Thermus aquaticus: one gene and its partner. The protein of the gene in region 1 interacts with the protein of each later gene in a pairwise test. Links are inferred from orthologs where the notes say so. Each region holds a gene or a part of one and is shown on either strand. Other genes may lie near its edges. The genes, in order: topA and BVI061214_RS10685.

Region 1 (4,102 bases):
TCACCCTCCAGGGCAGTCGCGCTCTCCTGATAGACCCGGTCAAGGAGGGCTTCTGCCTCCACCCGTGGGTTGGACAGGAAGCGGTAAAGGGCTTTGGCCTGGTGGAAGCGGTTCTGGAGGGGAGAAGGGAGCGAGGCCACCATCTCGCTCACCCGGGCTGAGCCTGCGGCCAAGGCGCCCCGCACCACCTCTTCAAACCGTCGGTGGAGGCGCTTATCGGGGGAAAACGCTCGCAAAACGGCCCGTGAACTCCTGGAGCCTGGCCTCGGCCACCTTGAGCATGTCCATGGATCACCCCCGGTACCAGATACGGGCTGCGCCCGCAAGGGGAGATTTACCACGAAACGGAGATGTGGGTAAAGTCCTGAGAGGACCGGGCTTGACAAGGCCCGGCCCACCCTCCTAAATAGGGGGCGATGCCGAAGAAGCCCAAGACCCAAGGGGCGGCCCACCTGGGGGAAGGGGGCCCCAAAGCGGAGGCCCGGGCCACCACCTTGGTGGTGGTGGAGTCCCCCGCCAAGGCCCGAAGCATCCAGAAGATGCTGGGGCCCGGCTACGAGGTCCGGGCCAGCAAGGGCCACGTGGCCGACCTCCCCGAGAGGAGCCTAGGGGTGGACGTGGAGCGGGGCTTTACCCCCACCTACGAGGTGAAGAAGGACAAGAAGCCCGTGGTGGAAGAGCTGAAGCGGGCCGCCCAGGGCAAGAGGCTCCTCATCGCCACCGACCCCGACCGGGAGGGGGAGGCCATCGGCTGGCACGTGGCGAGGCTCTTGGGGCGGGACCCCAAGGAGCCCATCCGGGTGGAGTTCCACGAGATCACCCCCAAGGTGGTGCGGCAGGCGGTGGAGGCCCCCAGGCCCATAGACCAGAACCTGGTGGACGCCCAGCAGGCCCGGCGGGTTCTGGACCGCCTGGTGGGCTACAACCTCTCCCCCCTCCTCTCCCTGGAGTTCCGCAAGCGGGCCCTTTCCGCCGGGCGGGTCCAGAGCGTGGCCCTGAGGCTGGTGGTGGAGCGGGAGGAGGAGATTGAGGCCTTCCAGAAGGAGACCTACTTCCTCCTCTTGGGCCGCTTCCTGGCGGAAGGGAAGGAGGTCTGGGCCAGCCTTTACGAGGTGGAGGGGAAGCGCCTTTTTGCGGGCCAGGGGGAGAAGGAGGGCAAGCTCCACATCGCCACGGAGGAGGAGGCCCGGCGCCTGGCCCAGGAGGCAAGGGGCCTCCCCTACCGCGTGGCCCAGGTGGAGACCAAGGAGCGCCGCAAGACCCCCCCGCCCCCCTTCACCACCTCCACCCTGCAGCAGGCGGCCAGCGGCCGCCTGGGCTACACCGCGAGCCGCACCATGCGCATCGCCCAGCGCCTCTACGAGGGGGTGGACCTCCCCGAGGGCACGGTGGGCCTCATCACCTACATGCGCACGGACTCGGTGCGGGTCTCCCCCGAGGCCCTCCAGGCGGCCCGGGCGGTGATCGGCGAGGTCTTTGGTCCCGAGTACCTGCCCGAGGCCCCCAGGGTCTACAAAAACCGCAAGGCCGGGGTCCAGGACGCCCACGAGGCCATCCGCCCCACCGACCCCAGGCGCACCCCCGAGTCCGTGCGGCCATACCTCTCGGAGGAGGAGTACCGCCTTTACGACCTGATCTGGCGGCGCTTCTTGGCCAGCCAGATGCGGGAGGCCCTCTACGAGGGGACGGTGGTGATCTTCCAAGACACGGGGCCAAGCCCCCGCTTCCTCTTCCGGGCCTCGGGGTCGGTGCTGAAGTTTGAGGGCTACCTGAAGGCTTGGGGCCGGGAAGGGGAGGAAGAGGCGGTTGAGGAGCCCCCTGTGCCCGCCCTTTCCCAGGGGGCCAGGGCTGAGCTTCTGGAGGTCAGGGCCGAGGAGCGCCACACCGAGCCCCCGCCCCGCTACACCGACGCCACCCTGGTCAAGACCATGGAGGAGCTGGGCATCGGCCGCCCCTCCACCTACGCCCCCACCCTGGAGACCCTGGAGAAGCGGGGGTATGTGGCGCGCCGGGGCCGCACCCTCCTCCCCACCCCCCTGGGCCGGCAGGTGATCCACTACCTCAAGGAGCGCTTCCCCCAGGTGGTGGCCTACGAGTTCACCGCCCGCATGGAGGACCGCCTGGACCAGGTGGAGGAGGGCAAGGCCCCTTGGCCCCAGGTGGTCCTGGAGTTCTACGCCCCCTTCCTGGAGGAGCTCAACCGGGTGCCCAAGAAGACCTGCCCCAAGTGTGGCCGCCCGCTGGAGCTCAAGGTGAGCCGCTTCGGCCAGTTCCTGGGGTGCACGGGCTACCCGGAGTGCACCTACACCGAGCCCCTGGAGCGGCGGGAGGCCGAGCCCATCGGGGAGGCCTGCCCCAAGTGCGGCCGCCCCCTCCTCAGGAAGGAGGGGCGGTACGGGAGCTTCATCGCCTGCTCGGGCTACCCGGAGTGCGACTACACCCGGGACGACGGCACCCCCACGGGCCACACCTGCCCCAAGTGCGGGGGGCGGGTCCTCGCCAAGCGCAGCAAGCGGGGGAAGCCCTACTTTAAGTGCGAGAACCGGGACTGCGACTTCCTCTCCTTCTACCCCTTCCTCCCCACCCCCTGCCCCACCTGCGGCTGGCCCCTGGTGGAGAAGGGCAAGAAAGCGGCCTGCATGAACCCCGCCTGCCCGGACCACGACCCCGCCCTGGTGCCAGGCCCCATGGAGGCCAAGCCCAAGAAAGCCGCCAAGAAAAAACCCCCGGCGCTCCCCAAGGACTGGGAGGCCCTTAAGGCCTTCCTTCCCGGGCTACCCGAGGCGGAAAGGCGGGCCCTCGAGGGCCTGGCCCAGGGAAAGACCCTGAGCGAGGAGGAGGCCAGCCTGGCCAAGAAGGCCCTCTTCAAGCTAAGGATGCGCAAGGGCCGGGCCAGGAAGGAGGTGGCCCCTGCCTGAAAGCGTCAAGCTCCACCTCCTCCGCCTGGCCCGGGAGGGCAAGGTGGAGGTGCCGGGCCTTCCCCTAAAGGCCTACACCCTGAAGGGGCCGGAAGAGGGCCGGGAGGGCGCCTTCTACCTCCTTCTGGAGGGGGAGCTGGTCATCGACCTGCCGGAGGGGCGCTACCTTCACCTCCGCCGCGGGGAAGCGGCCTGGGTGTGGGAGCCCCACCGCCTCCTGCCTGTGGAGCGGGCGGTGCTGCTGGTTCTTCCGGCCTAGGCCCCACCAGGTAGACCGCGCCCCAGGGGCGGTAGACGCTCACCACCTGGTCCTCCCGGGCCCTGCCGTCCCCGTAGCGGACCGCGCGCCGCCACACCACCCGGGCCCCCTCGGCGGGGAAGTCCACCTGCTTGCGCGCCCCCGGGGGGAGGCTCGGGTCCGGGATCTCCCGGGGCGGGAGAGGAGGTTTGCGGTCGGTGATGACGGGGCCTTCGTAGCGGACCTCCCGGTCCTTGGTGCCGAAGAGGTGGAAGCGGAGCTTGGTGCCCACCACGGAGCGCTGGACCAGGATGTGCCCAGGGGTATCGTTGAGGACCTTCAGGTCCTTGTGGGGCTGGAAGACGGCGGCGTCCAGCCCGGGAGGCCGGTAGTAGGCCACCTGGTAGCTGTGGGCGTGGCGCTCCAAGATGGGGAGCCCGGCGAAGAAGAAGGCCCTAAAGAGGGTGGTGGACACCTGGCAGACCCCGCCCCCCAGGCCCTGTTCCGTCCTGTCCCCCACGATCACGAAGGCCTCCTGGTAGCCCGCCTCCGCGGTGATGGGCCCCAGAGCCTGGTTGAAGGAAAAGGGCCCCGGGGGGATGAGGAGGCCGTCCAGCCGGCTGCTGGCCAGGAGGAGGTTGTGGGCCCTGGCCCGGCTCGAGCCCCGGAAGTCCGTCTCCCCCGTGGCCAGGTGCTCCCGCACCCCCAGGGCGTAGAGGTCCTTGAGGCTTAAGGAGGGAGGGATGTGGCGGACGGGCAGGCGAAAGCTCTTCCTGCCCGAGGCCCTGGCCTCCCGGTAGGCGGCGAGAGCCTCCTTCTCGTCAAAGAGGAGGCCCTTCTTCTCCACGCCCCGCCAGCCGCCTTCCCCAAAGACGAAGCGGGGCGGGCTGGGGGGGCGGGAAAGCTTCTTCAGGAGGGCCTTGAGCTCCGCCTCCGAGGCCACGGG
Region 2 (8,461 bases), 1.6 Mb from region 1 along the record:
AGCGGGAAAGGGCCTCGGGGTGGGTGGAGCCGCACCCCTTGTTGATGTTCCTGCCGTCGGGCGTGTTGAAGAAGGCCATGACCTCGGCCCCCGCCCTCTGGAAGACCTTGGGGCCCACCCGGTAGGTGGCTCCGTGGGCCAGGTCCAGGCCCATCTTCAGGCCCGTGAGGTCCGGGGCGTGTTCCAGGAGGAAGTCCATGTACATGCGCTCGGCCTCGCGGAAGTCCCCCACGGTGCCGATGCCCCGGGTAGGGTGAGCCTCGTCCAGAAGCGCCTCTATGGCCTCCTCGGCCTCGTCGGGGAGCTTCTCCCCCGAGGGGCCGAAGAACTTGATGCCGTTGTCCTGGTAGGGGTTGTGGCTGGCGGAGATCATGGCCCCGGCGGTGGCCCCCAGGCGGCGGGTGAGGTGGGCCACCCCCGGGGTGGGCAGGACCCCCAGGTGCTCCACCCGTACCCCCTGGCTCATGAGGCCCGCCGCCAACGCGGCCTCCAAGAGGTCCGAGGACTCCCGGGTGTCCTTGGCCAGGAGGACCACGGGCCTAGGGCTTTCCTGGCGGAAGTAGGCCCCCGCCGCCTGGCCTAACCTCAGGACGAACTCCGGGGTCAGGGGGGGCTTGCCCGCCTCCCCCCGCACCCCGTCGGTGCCGAAGTAGCGCCTCACGGCGGCCACTATACCAGGGCCCGGGGGACAGGTGGCGAGGTTTTTCGCGGCTTGATTTACTAAGCACACTGAGTAAAAATACTTACTGTGCTGAGCAAAAACACCTTTACCCGTCCCCAAGCCCAGGAACTGCTAAGGCGGCTCAAGGCGCCCCGCCACCTGCTGCAGGTGGTCCTAGGCCCCAGGCAGGTGGGCAAGACCACCCTGGCCCTACAGGTGGCCCAGACCTCCGGCCTTCCCTACCACTACGCCTCCGCCGATGAACCCACCCTCAAGGAAGCCCCCTGGCTGGAAACCCAGTGGACCCTGGCCCGCCGCCTGGCCCAGACGGGGGAAGCCCTCCTGGTCTTGGACGAAGTCCAGAAGGCGTTGGGCTGGTCGGAGACCCTAAAGCGCCTCTGGGACGAGGACACCCTCCAGGGCCTCCCCCTCAAGGTGGTCCTCTTAGGTTCCTCTCCCCTACTCCTGCAGAAGGGCCTTTCGGAAAGCCTTGCTGGCCGCTTTGAGGTCCTTCGCCTCCCCCACTGGACCTTTTACGAGATGGAGCGGGCCTTCGGGTACGCCCTCCCCGAGTACCTTTACTTCGGGGGGTACCCGGGCACGGCCCCCTTGCGGGGGGAACCGGAGAGGTTCGCCCGCTACATCAAAGACGCCCTTCTGGAGACCACCCTGGGACGCGATATCCTGCTCCACGCTCGGGTGGAGAAACCCGCCCTCCTAAGACGGGTTTTGGAGCTCGGCCTCCTCTACAGCGGCCAGGTGCTCTCCTACACAAAGATGCTGGGGCAACTCCAGGATGCCGGGAACACGGTGACCCTGGCCCATTACTTGGAGCTCCTAGGAGGGGCGGGCCTCCTAGCCGCCCTGCAGAAGTACGCCGCCGAGCCCTTCCGGCGCCGCGCCTCGAGCCCCAAGCTCCTGGCCCTTAATACGGGGCTCATCACGGCGGTCTTGGGGCTTTCCCCAAAGGAGGTGTGGGCGGACGCCGCCCTCATGGGGCGGCTCGTGGAAACCGCCGTGGGCGCCCACCTTCTGGCCCACGCCCCCCACGGGGGCTTTGAGGTGTACTACTGGCGGGAAAGGGACCAGGAGGTTGACTTCGTCTTGAAGAAGGGAAGGCGCCTTCTGGCTTTGGAGGTCAAAAGCGCCCCTTCCCAAAGGACCAAAGGGCTAAAAGCCTTCACCCAGGCCTTTGGAGGAAAGGGGCTACTCCTGGGCCCAGGGGGTATCCCCCTGGAAGCCTTCCTTCGGGAGGACCCCCTGGCCTTTCTTTAGGGCAAAAAACCCTCATACCCTTGTTTCCTGTTTCCTTCGGCCCACCATGCCTGGTAACTTCCCCAGAAACCTTTTGCCGGGGCCCCCATGCTGGCTTGGGCCAGCATGGGGTGGTATCACTCCTTGGCGGAGAGCCAGTCCTCCCCTATCCCCACCTCCACCTCCAGGGGCACGGCCAGGGGATACACCCCCTCCATGACCTCCTTGGCCAGCCGGGCCACGGCCTCCGCCCTCTCTTTTGGGGCCTCGAGGACCAGCTCGTCGTGGACCTGAAGGAGCATCCTGGCCCCCATTTCCTCCAGCCTGGGGAAGAGCTTCACCATAGCCAGCTTCATGAGGTCGGCGGCGGTGCCCTGGACGGGCATGTTGAAGGCCATGCGCTCGGCCGCCTCCCGCACGCTCTTCACCCGGGCCTCTAGGTCTGGCACGTAGCGGCGGCGGCCGAAGAGGGTCTCCACGTACCCCCGCCTCCTGCCCTCCTCCAGGGTCTTCTCAATCCAGGCCCGCACCTTGGGGAAGCTCTGAAAGTAGCGCTCAATGAAGGCCTGGGCCTCCTCGTAAGGGATGGCTAGCTCCTGGGAGAGGCGGTGGGCCGACATGCCGTAGAGGACCCCGAAGTTGATGGTCTTGGCCGCCCGGCGCATCAGGGGGTCCACGGCCTCCCGGGGGACGCCGAACATCCAGCTGGCGGTCTCCGTGTGGATGTCCCGCCCCTCCTGGAAGACCCGGATCAGGTTCTCGTCGCCGGAGAGGTGGGCCAGCACCCTGAGCTCTATCTGGCTATAGTCCAGGGCCACCAATAGCCACCCCTCCTCGGCGATGAAGGCCCGGCGGATCCTCTGCCCAAGCGGGGTGCGGACGGGGATGTTCTGGAGGTTGGGATCGGAGCTACTTAGCCTGCCCGTGGCCGTGGCCGTCTGGTTGAAGCGGGTGTGGAGGCGGCCCGTCCTGGGGTGGATGAGGTCCGGCAAGGGGTCAATGTAGGTGCTCTTCAGCTTGGTGAGCTCCCGGTACTGCAGGATCTTCTCCACGATGGGGTGGGCCTCGCGGAGGGCCTCCAGGACGGCGGCGCTGGTGGAGCGCTTGCCGGTCTTCTCCGTCTTGCCGATGGCGGGAAGCCCTAGCTCGTCAAAGAGGACCCTTTCCAGCTGGTCCCGGGAGTTGAGGTTGAAGGGGTGGCCGGCCAGGCGGAAGACCTCGGCCTCGAGGCGGGCGATCTCCTCGGCCACCTCCAGGGACAAGGCCCTGAGATAGGCCACGTCCAGGCGCACCCCCGTGGCCTCCATGTGGGCCAGGACAGCGGAAAGGGGCCTCTCCACCTCCCGGTAAAGCCAAAGGAGCCTCTCCTCCCCCTCAAGCCTCCCCCACAGGTTGGCGAAGAGCCTCTCGGAAAGGGCGGCCCGCTCCCCCGCCTCCTCCGTCCACTCCCCGCCGTAGCGCCGGGCCACCCCCTCGGGGGGGGTGTTGGAAGGGTCCAGGAGGTAGGCGAGGAGCATGGGGTCGTCGCCGGGCGGGAGGCCAAGGCCTTCCCTCAGGGCCAGAACGCTCAGGTCTTTGGCGAGAAGCCCCCGCGCCTCCTTCAGGTCCCTGAGGGCTTTATAAGGCTCGGGGGCCCGGTGGACCCGGCCCCCCCTGGCGGCGGCCAGGGCCAGAAGATCGGCCCACATGGGCTCCTTGCGGGAAAGCACAAAGCCCACGAAGGCCCCTTCCGGCGGGGGCCAGGGGGCCTCCTCCAGGGCCTTGGGGCTTTCCAGAAGGCCGAACTCGTGGAGGAGGCTGCCAAACTCAAGCCTCTCCAGAAAGGCCCTAAGCCTCTCCCGGTCGGGCTCCCGCCTTTTGGCGAAGTCCACCTCCAGGGGCAGGTCGGTGCGCACCTTGGCCAGGTCCCAGGAGAGCTTCAGATCGTCCATGTGGGCCAGGATCTTCTCCCGGATGGCGGGCTTCAGCCGGTCCAGGTTCTTGAGGAGGGCTTCCAGGCTCCCCCACTCCTCCAGAAGCTTCCTCGCCGTCTTCTCCCCGATGCCCTTGACCCCGGGAAGGTTGTCGGACTCGTCCCCGGTCAGGGCCCGGTAGTCGGCCCACTGGTCGGGCCTCAGGCCGTACTTTTCCCAAAGCCAGGCCGGGGTGATGAGGTACCCCTCGGGGTGGAGGACGTGGATGCGGTCGGAAAGGAGCTGGTAAAGGTCTTTGTCGGCGGTGAGGATGCGGACCTCGTAGCCCTCCTTTTCCGCCTTCTTGGCCAGGCTGGCCAGGACGTCGTCCGCCTCGTAGCCCGGGACCTCGAGGCGCGCCAGCCCCAGGAGGTCCACCAGCTCCTTGATGAGGGCGAGTTGCCGGGGAAAGTCCTCCGGCGTGGGGGCCCGGCCCGCCTTGTACCCCCCGTAGGCCTCGTGGCGGAAGGAGGGGGCCTTGGCGTCAAAGACCACGATCACCGCGTCCCCGTCCTCCTTGAGGGCCTTGAGGAGGCTCTTGGCGAAGCCGTAGACCGCCTGCACCGGCTCCCCCCGGCTGGTGGTGAGGCCCTTCAGGGCGTGGAAGGTGCGGTAGGCCAGGTGGTGGCCGTCCACCAGGAGGACCCGGCCCTTGGGCTCAAAGAGGGGCAGCATCCCCCTCATGTTACCCTTCCACCACCCGCCCCCGGGTAGCGTCCTGAAGGGCTTTTAGAAACGCCTCCCTCTCCCCCTCGGGAAGGGCCAGCTGGAACCGGACGCCCTCAGGCAGGTAGATCTCCTCCGCCCCATGCCCCCACTTCTGCAAGAGGGCGTGCACCCGGCCCACTTCAGCGAAGGGCACCACGAAGGCCAGGGGCACCTTCCGCCCCCGGCGCAACGCCTCCGCCGCCACGCCCCCGTAGGCCCGCACCAGCCCCCCCGCCCCCAGCTTGACCCCGCCGAAGTAGCGGACCACCAGCACCGCCACCCGGTCCAGGCCCTGGGCCTCTATGGCGTGGAGGATGGGCTTCCCGGCCGTTCCCGCGGGCTCGCCGTCATCAAAGAAGCGGTAGAGGGGGCCCACCTTGTAGGCGTAACAGTTGTGGGTGGCCTCGGGCTCCCGGTGGGCCTCCAAAAAGGCCAAGGCCTCCTCCTCCGAGGCCACGGGGACCGCCTTGGCGATGAAGCGGCTTTTCTGGATGACCTCCTCGTGGACCACGGGTTCAGCCAGGGTCAGGCGCACAAGACCTCCGGGCAAGACCGCCCCCTCCAGCCTACCCGCCCAGGGCCCTCAAGGCCGCCTCCTCCATCCCCTTGGGGTCCGGAAGAAGCCCCGTCCAGATTTGGAAGGCCAAGGCCCCCTGCCAGGCCAGCATGGGAAGCCCCGTCTGCACCAGAAGCCCCCGGGCCCGGGCCTCCTTCAGGAAGCGGGTCCAGAGGGGGCGGTAGACCAGGTCCACCGCCGCCCCCGCCTCGGGGAAGAGCTCGGCGGGGAGAGGGGTCTCCTCGGGGGCGTTCAGGCCCACGCTGGTGGCGTTGACGAGAAGCCGCGCCTCCCTGGCCCGCTCCAGGGGCACCGCCCTGAGGCCAAAGGCCTCCGCCAGGGCCAGGGCCCGCTCCTCGGTGCGGTTCCAGACCCAGACCTCGAGGCCCGCCCCCTTCAGGGCGTAGGCCACCGCCCGCCCCGCCCCCCCGGCCCCCAGGACCAAAGCCGGGCCCTGAAGGGGAATCCCCCCCGCCTTCAGGGCCTCCAGAAAGCCCAAAGCGTCGGTGTTGAAGCCGAAGAGGTGCCCCTTCAGGGAAAGCACGGTGTTGACCGCCCCGATGGCCTTGGCCTCGGGAGCCGCCCAGTCCACGAACTCCAGGGCCTTTTCCTTGAGGGGAATGGTGAGGTTCACCCCCCGGTACTCCCGGCGCACCTCCTCAAGGCGGTCGGCCAGGTGCACAAGAGGGGTCTCCAGGGCCTCGTAGGTGCCGGGAAGGCCCAGGCTCCTGAGGGCGTGGGCGTGCATGGCGGGGGACAGGGAGTGGGCCACGGGATGGCCCAAGACGGCCAGGCGCAGCATCCCCTAAAGGATAGCGTGGCCCAGGCCCCATCTTCCCGGGCAAAGCGTATAGAATGGAGGCGGTGAAAAGGCTCTTGGCCCTTGCCCTTCTCCTCTCCCTGGCCCTGGGAAAGACCTACCTCATCCCCATCCAGGGGGAGATTGACCCCGCTTTGGCCGTCTTCGTGGACCAGGCCCTCTCCCGGGCCGAGCGGGAGGGGGCGAGCGGGGTGGCCCTCCTCATTGACACCCCCGGGGGAAGGGTGGACGCCGCCATCCGGATCTCCGACCGCCTCCTGCAAACCCCCCTCCCCACCCTGGCCGTGGTGCAGAACGCCTTCTCCGCCGGGGCCCTCATCGCCCTCTCCTGCCGCCAGATCGCCATGCTCCCCGGCTCGGAGATCGGGGCCGCCCTGCCCATCGTGGCCCCGCCCCTAGGCCAGCCCCAGGCGGCCGACCAGAAGGTAATCTCGGCCCTAAAAGGGAAGTTCCGCGCCGTGGCCGAGGCCAGGGGGAGGCCCGTCCAGCTGGCGGAGGCCATGGTGGACCCGGCCATAGAGATCCCCGGCCTCACCGCCAAGGGAGAGCCCCTCACCCTCTCCGCCGACAAGGCGGTGGAGCTCAAGGTGGCCGACTTCAAGGCGGGAAGCCTGCCCGAGGCCCTGAGGCAGGCGGGCTTCAGCCCGGAGACGGAACGGCTCACCCCAGGCCCCCGGGTCCAGGTGGCCCGCTTCCTGACCAGCTCCGCCGTGGCGGGGATCCTCCTGGCCCTGGGCCTTCTCCTCCTCCTCCTGGAGCTCTTCACCCCGGGCTTCGGCGTGATGGGGGCTCTGGGCCTGGCCTTCTTGGGCCTCTACTTCGCCGGGGGGTGGTTGGCGGGGCTTTCCGGGGCCTTTGAGCTCCTCCTCTTCTTCCTGGGCGTGGGCCTCCTCCTGGTGGAAGCCTTCTTGTTCCCGGGGTTCGGCATCGCCGGGGCCTTGGGCGTGGGGGCCATTCTGGCCTCCGTCTACTTCACCTTCGGGGAAAACGCCCTCCTGGTGATGGCCATCGCCGTGATCGCCCTGGGGCTTGGGCTTCTCCTGGTGTTCCGCTACCTGCCCAGGACCCGCCCCGCCAGGGCCCTGGTCCTGGAGAGCGCCATTGAGGCCCACGCCACGGGGGAGGAGGTGGAGGTAGGCATGGTGGGTACGGCCCTCACGGACCTCAGGCCGGGGGGCGTGGCCCGGTTTGGGGCCAAGCGCATGGACGTGGTAGCCAACCGTGGGTTCATCCCCAAGGGCACCCCTATCAGGGTGGTGGAGGTGCGGGGGCCCACGGTGGTGGTGGAGGCTTTGGAGGAATAGCTATGGAAGGAATCGGCGTGCTCTTTTTGGCCTTTGTTGTCCTCGTTCTGGTCTTTCTCTTCTTCAGCCTCATCCCGGTGGGCCTCTGGATCTCCGCCTGGGCGGCCGGGGTGCGGGTCCCCCTGCTGACCCTGGTGGCCATGCGCCTCAGGCGCGTGCCCCCGGCCAAGATCATCTACCCCCTCATCAAGGCCACCAAGGCGGGGCTGGACGTGCGGCTGGACCGCCTCGAGGCCCACTACCTGGCGGGGGGCAACGTGGACCGGGTGGTGGACGCCCTCATCGCCGCCGACAAGGCCGGCATCAAGCTCACCTTTGACCGGGCGGCGGCCATTGACCTGGCGGGCCGGGACGTGCTGGAGGCGGTGCGGGTCTCCGTGAACCCCAAGGTCATCCAGACCCCCATGGTGGCGGCCGTGGCCAAGGACGGCATCCAGCTTCTGGCCACCGCCCGGGTCACGGTGCGGGCCAACATTGACCGCCTGGTGGGCGGGGCCGGGGAGGAGACCATCATCGCCCGCGTGGGGGAAGGCATCGTGACCACCATCGGCTCCGCCAACTCCCACAAGGAGGTCTTGGAGAACCCCGACCGCATCTCCAAGACCGTTTTGGAGAAGGGCCTGGATGCCGGCACCGCCTTTGAGATCCTCTCGGTGGATATCGCCGACGTGGACGTGGGCAAGAACATCGGGGCCCAGCTCCAGATTGACCAGGCCGAGGCCGACAAGAAGATCGCCCAGGCCAAGGCGGAGGAGCGCCGGGCCATGGCCGTGGCGGCGGAGCAGGAGAACCGGGCCCTAGTGGAGGCCATGCGGGCCAAGCTGGTGGAGGCCCAGGCCCAGGTCCCCCTGGCCCTGGCCGAGGCCCTGAGGAAGGGAAACCTGGGGGTCATGGACTACTACCGCCTCAAGAACATAGAGGCCGACACCGACATGCGGGAGTCCATCAGCCGGGCGGCCAAGCCCGAGGGTGAGGAATGAGCCTGGGCGACCTTTTAGGCCTCCTTTTCCTCCTCTTCTTCGTGATCCTCCCCGCCCTTCAGGGCCTGCGCCGTGCGCCCCCCACGCCCCCGGTCTTTCCCGAGGAGCCCTTTCCCGAGCCCCGGCCCGCCCCCAAACCCAAGCCCAAGGCCAAGCCCAGGCCCAAACCCCCCCCTGCCCCGGCCCTTGAGCCCAGGCGGCCGGAAGGGGAAAGCTTAGAACGCCT

The links.
Region 2: the proteins of topA (region 1) and BVI061214_RS10685 interact in binary tests that used the Escherichia coli proteins (3 or more experiments, as listed by UniProt). The link is inferred for Thermus aquaticus from one-to-one orthologs.

The regions. Positions count from the first base shown.
Region 1 is NZ_LHCI01000106.1:176,893-180,994, reverse strand. The notes cover bases 64-3,167. They hold topA (type I DNA topoisomerase), read left to right. Parts: upstream 64-416; coding sequence 417-2,918; downstream 2,919-3,167. Other genes in these bases: BVI061214_RS01925 (VanW family protein), read right to left, coding at 3,059-3,167; BVI061214_RS13655 (hypothetical protein), read left to right, coding at 2,911-3,167. Outside these bases: more of BVI061214_RS13655, read left to right, coding at 3,168-3,177; more of BVI061214_RS01925, read right to left, coding at 3,168-4,102. UniProt on the Escherichia coli protein: Releases the supercoiling and torsional tension of DNA, which is introduced during the DNA replication and transcription, by transiently cleaving and rejoining one strand of the DNA duplex.
Region 2 is NZ_LHCI01000106.1:1,824,196-1,832,656, forward strand. Bases 3,332-6,264 are described here. They hold BVI061214_RS10685 (IMPACT family protein), read right to left. Parts: upstream 5,111-6,264; coding sequence 4,553-5,110; downstream 3,332-4,552. Other genes in these bases: polA (DNA polymerase I), read right to left, coding at 3,332-4,551; aroE (shikimate dehydrogenase), read right to left, coding at 5,142-5,933; BVI061214_RS10695 (NfeD family protein), read left to right, coding at 5,987-6,264. Outside these bases: glmM (phosphoglucosamine mutase), read right to left, coding at 1-661; BVI061214_RS10675 (ATP-binding protein), read left to right, coding at 749-1,936; more of polA, read right to left, coding at 2,053-3,331; more of BVI061214_RS10695, read left to right, coding at 6,265-7,255; flotillin-like protein FloA, read left to right, coding at 7,258-8,235; BVI061214_RS10705 (hypothetical protein), read left to right, coding at 8,232-8,461.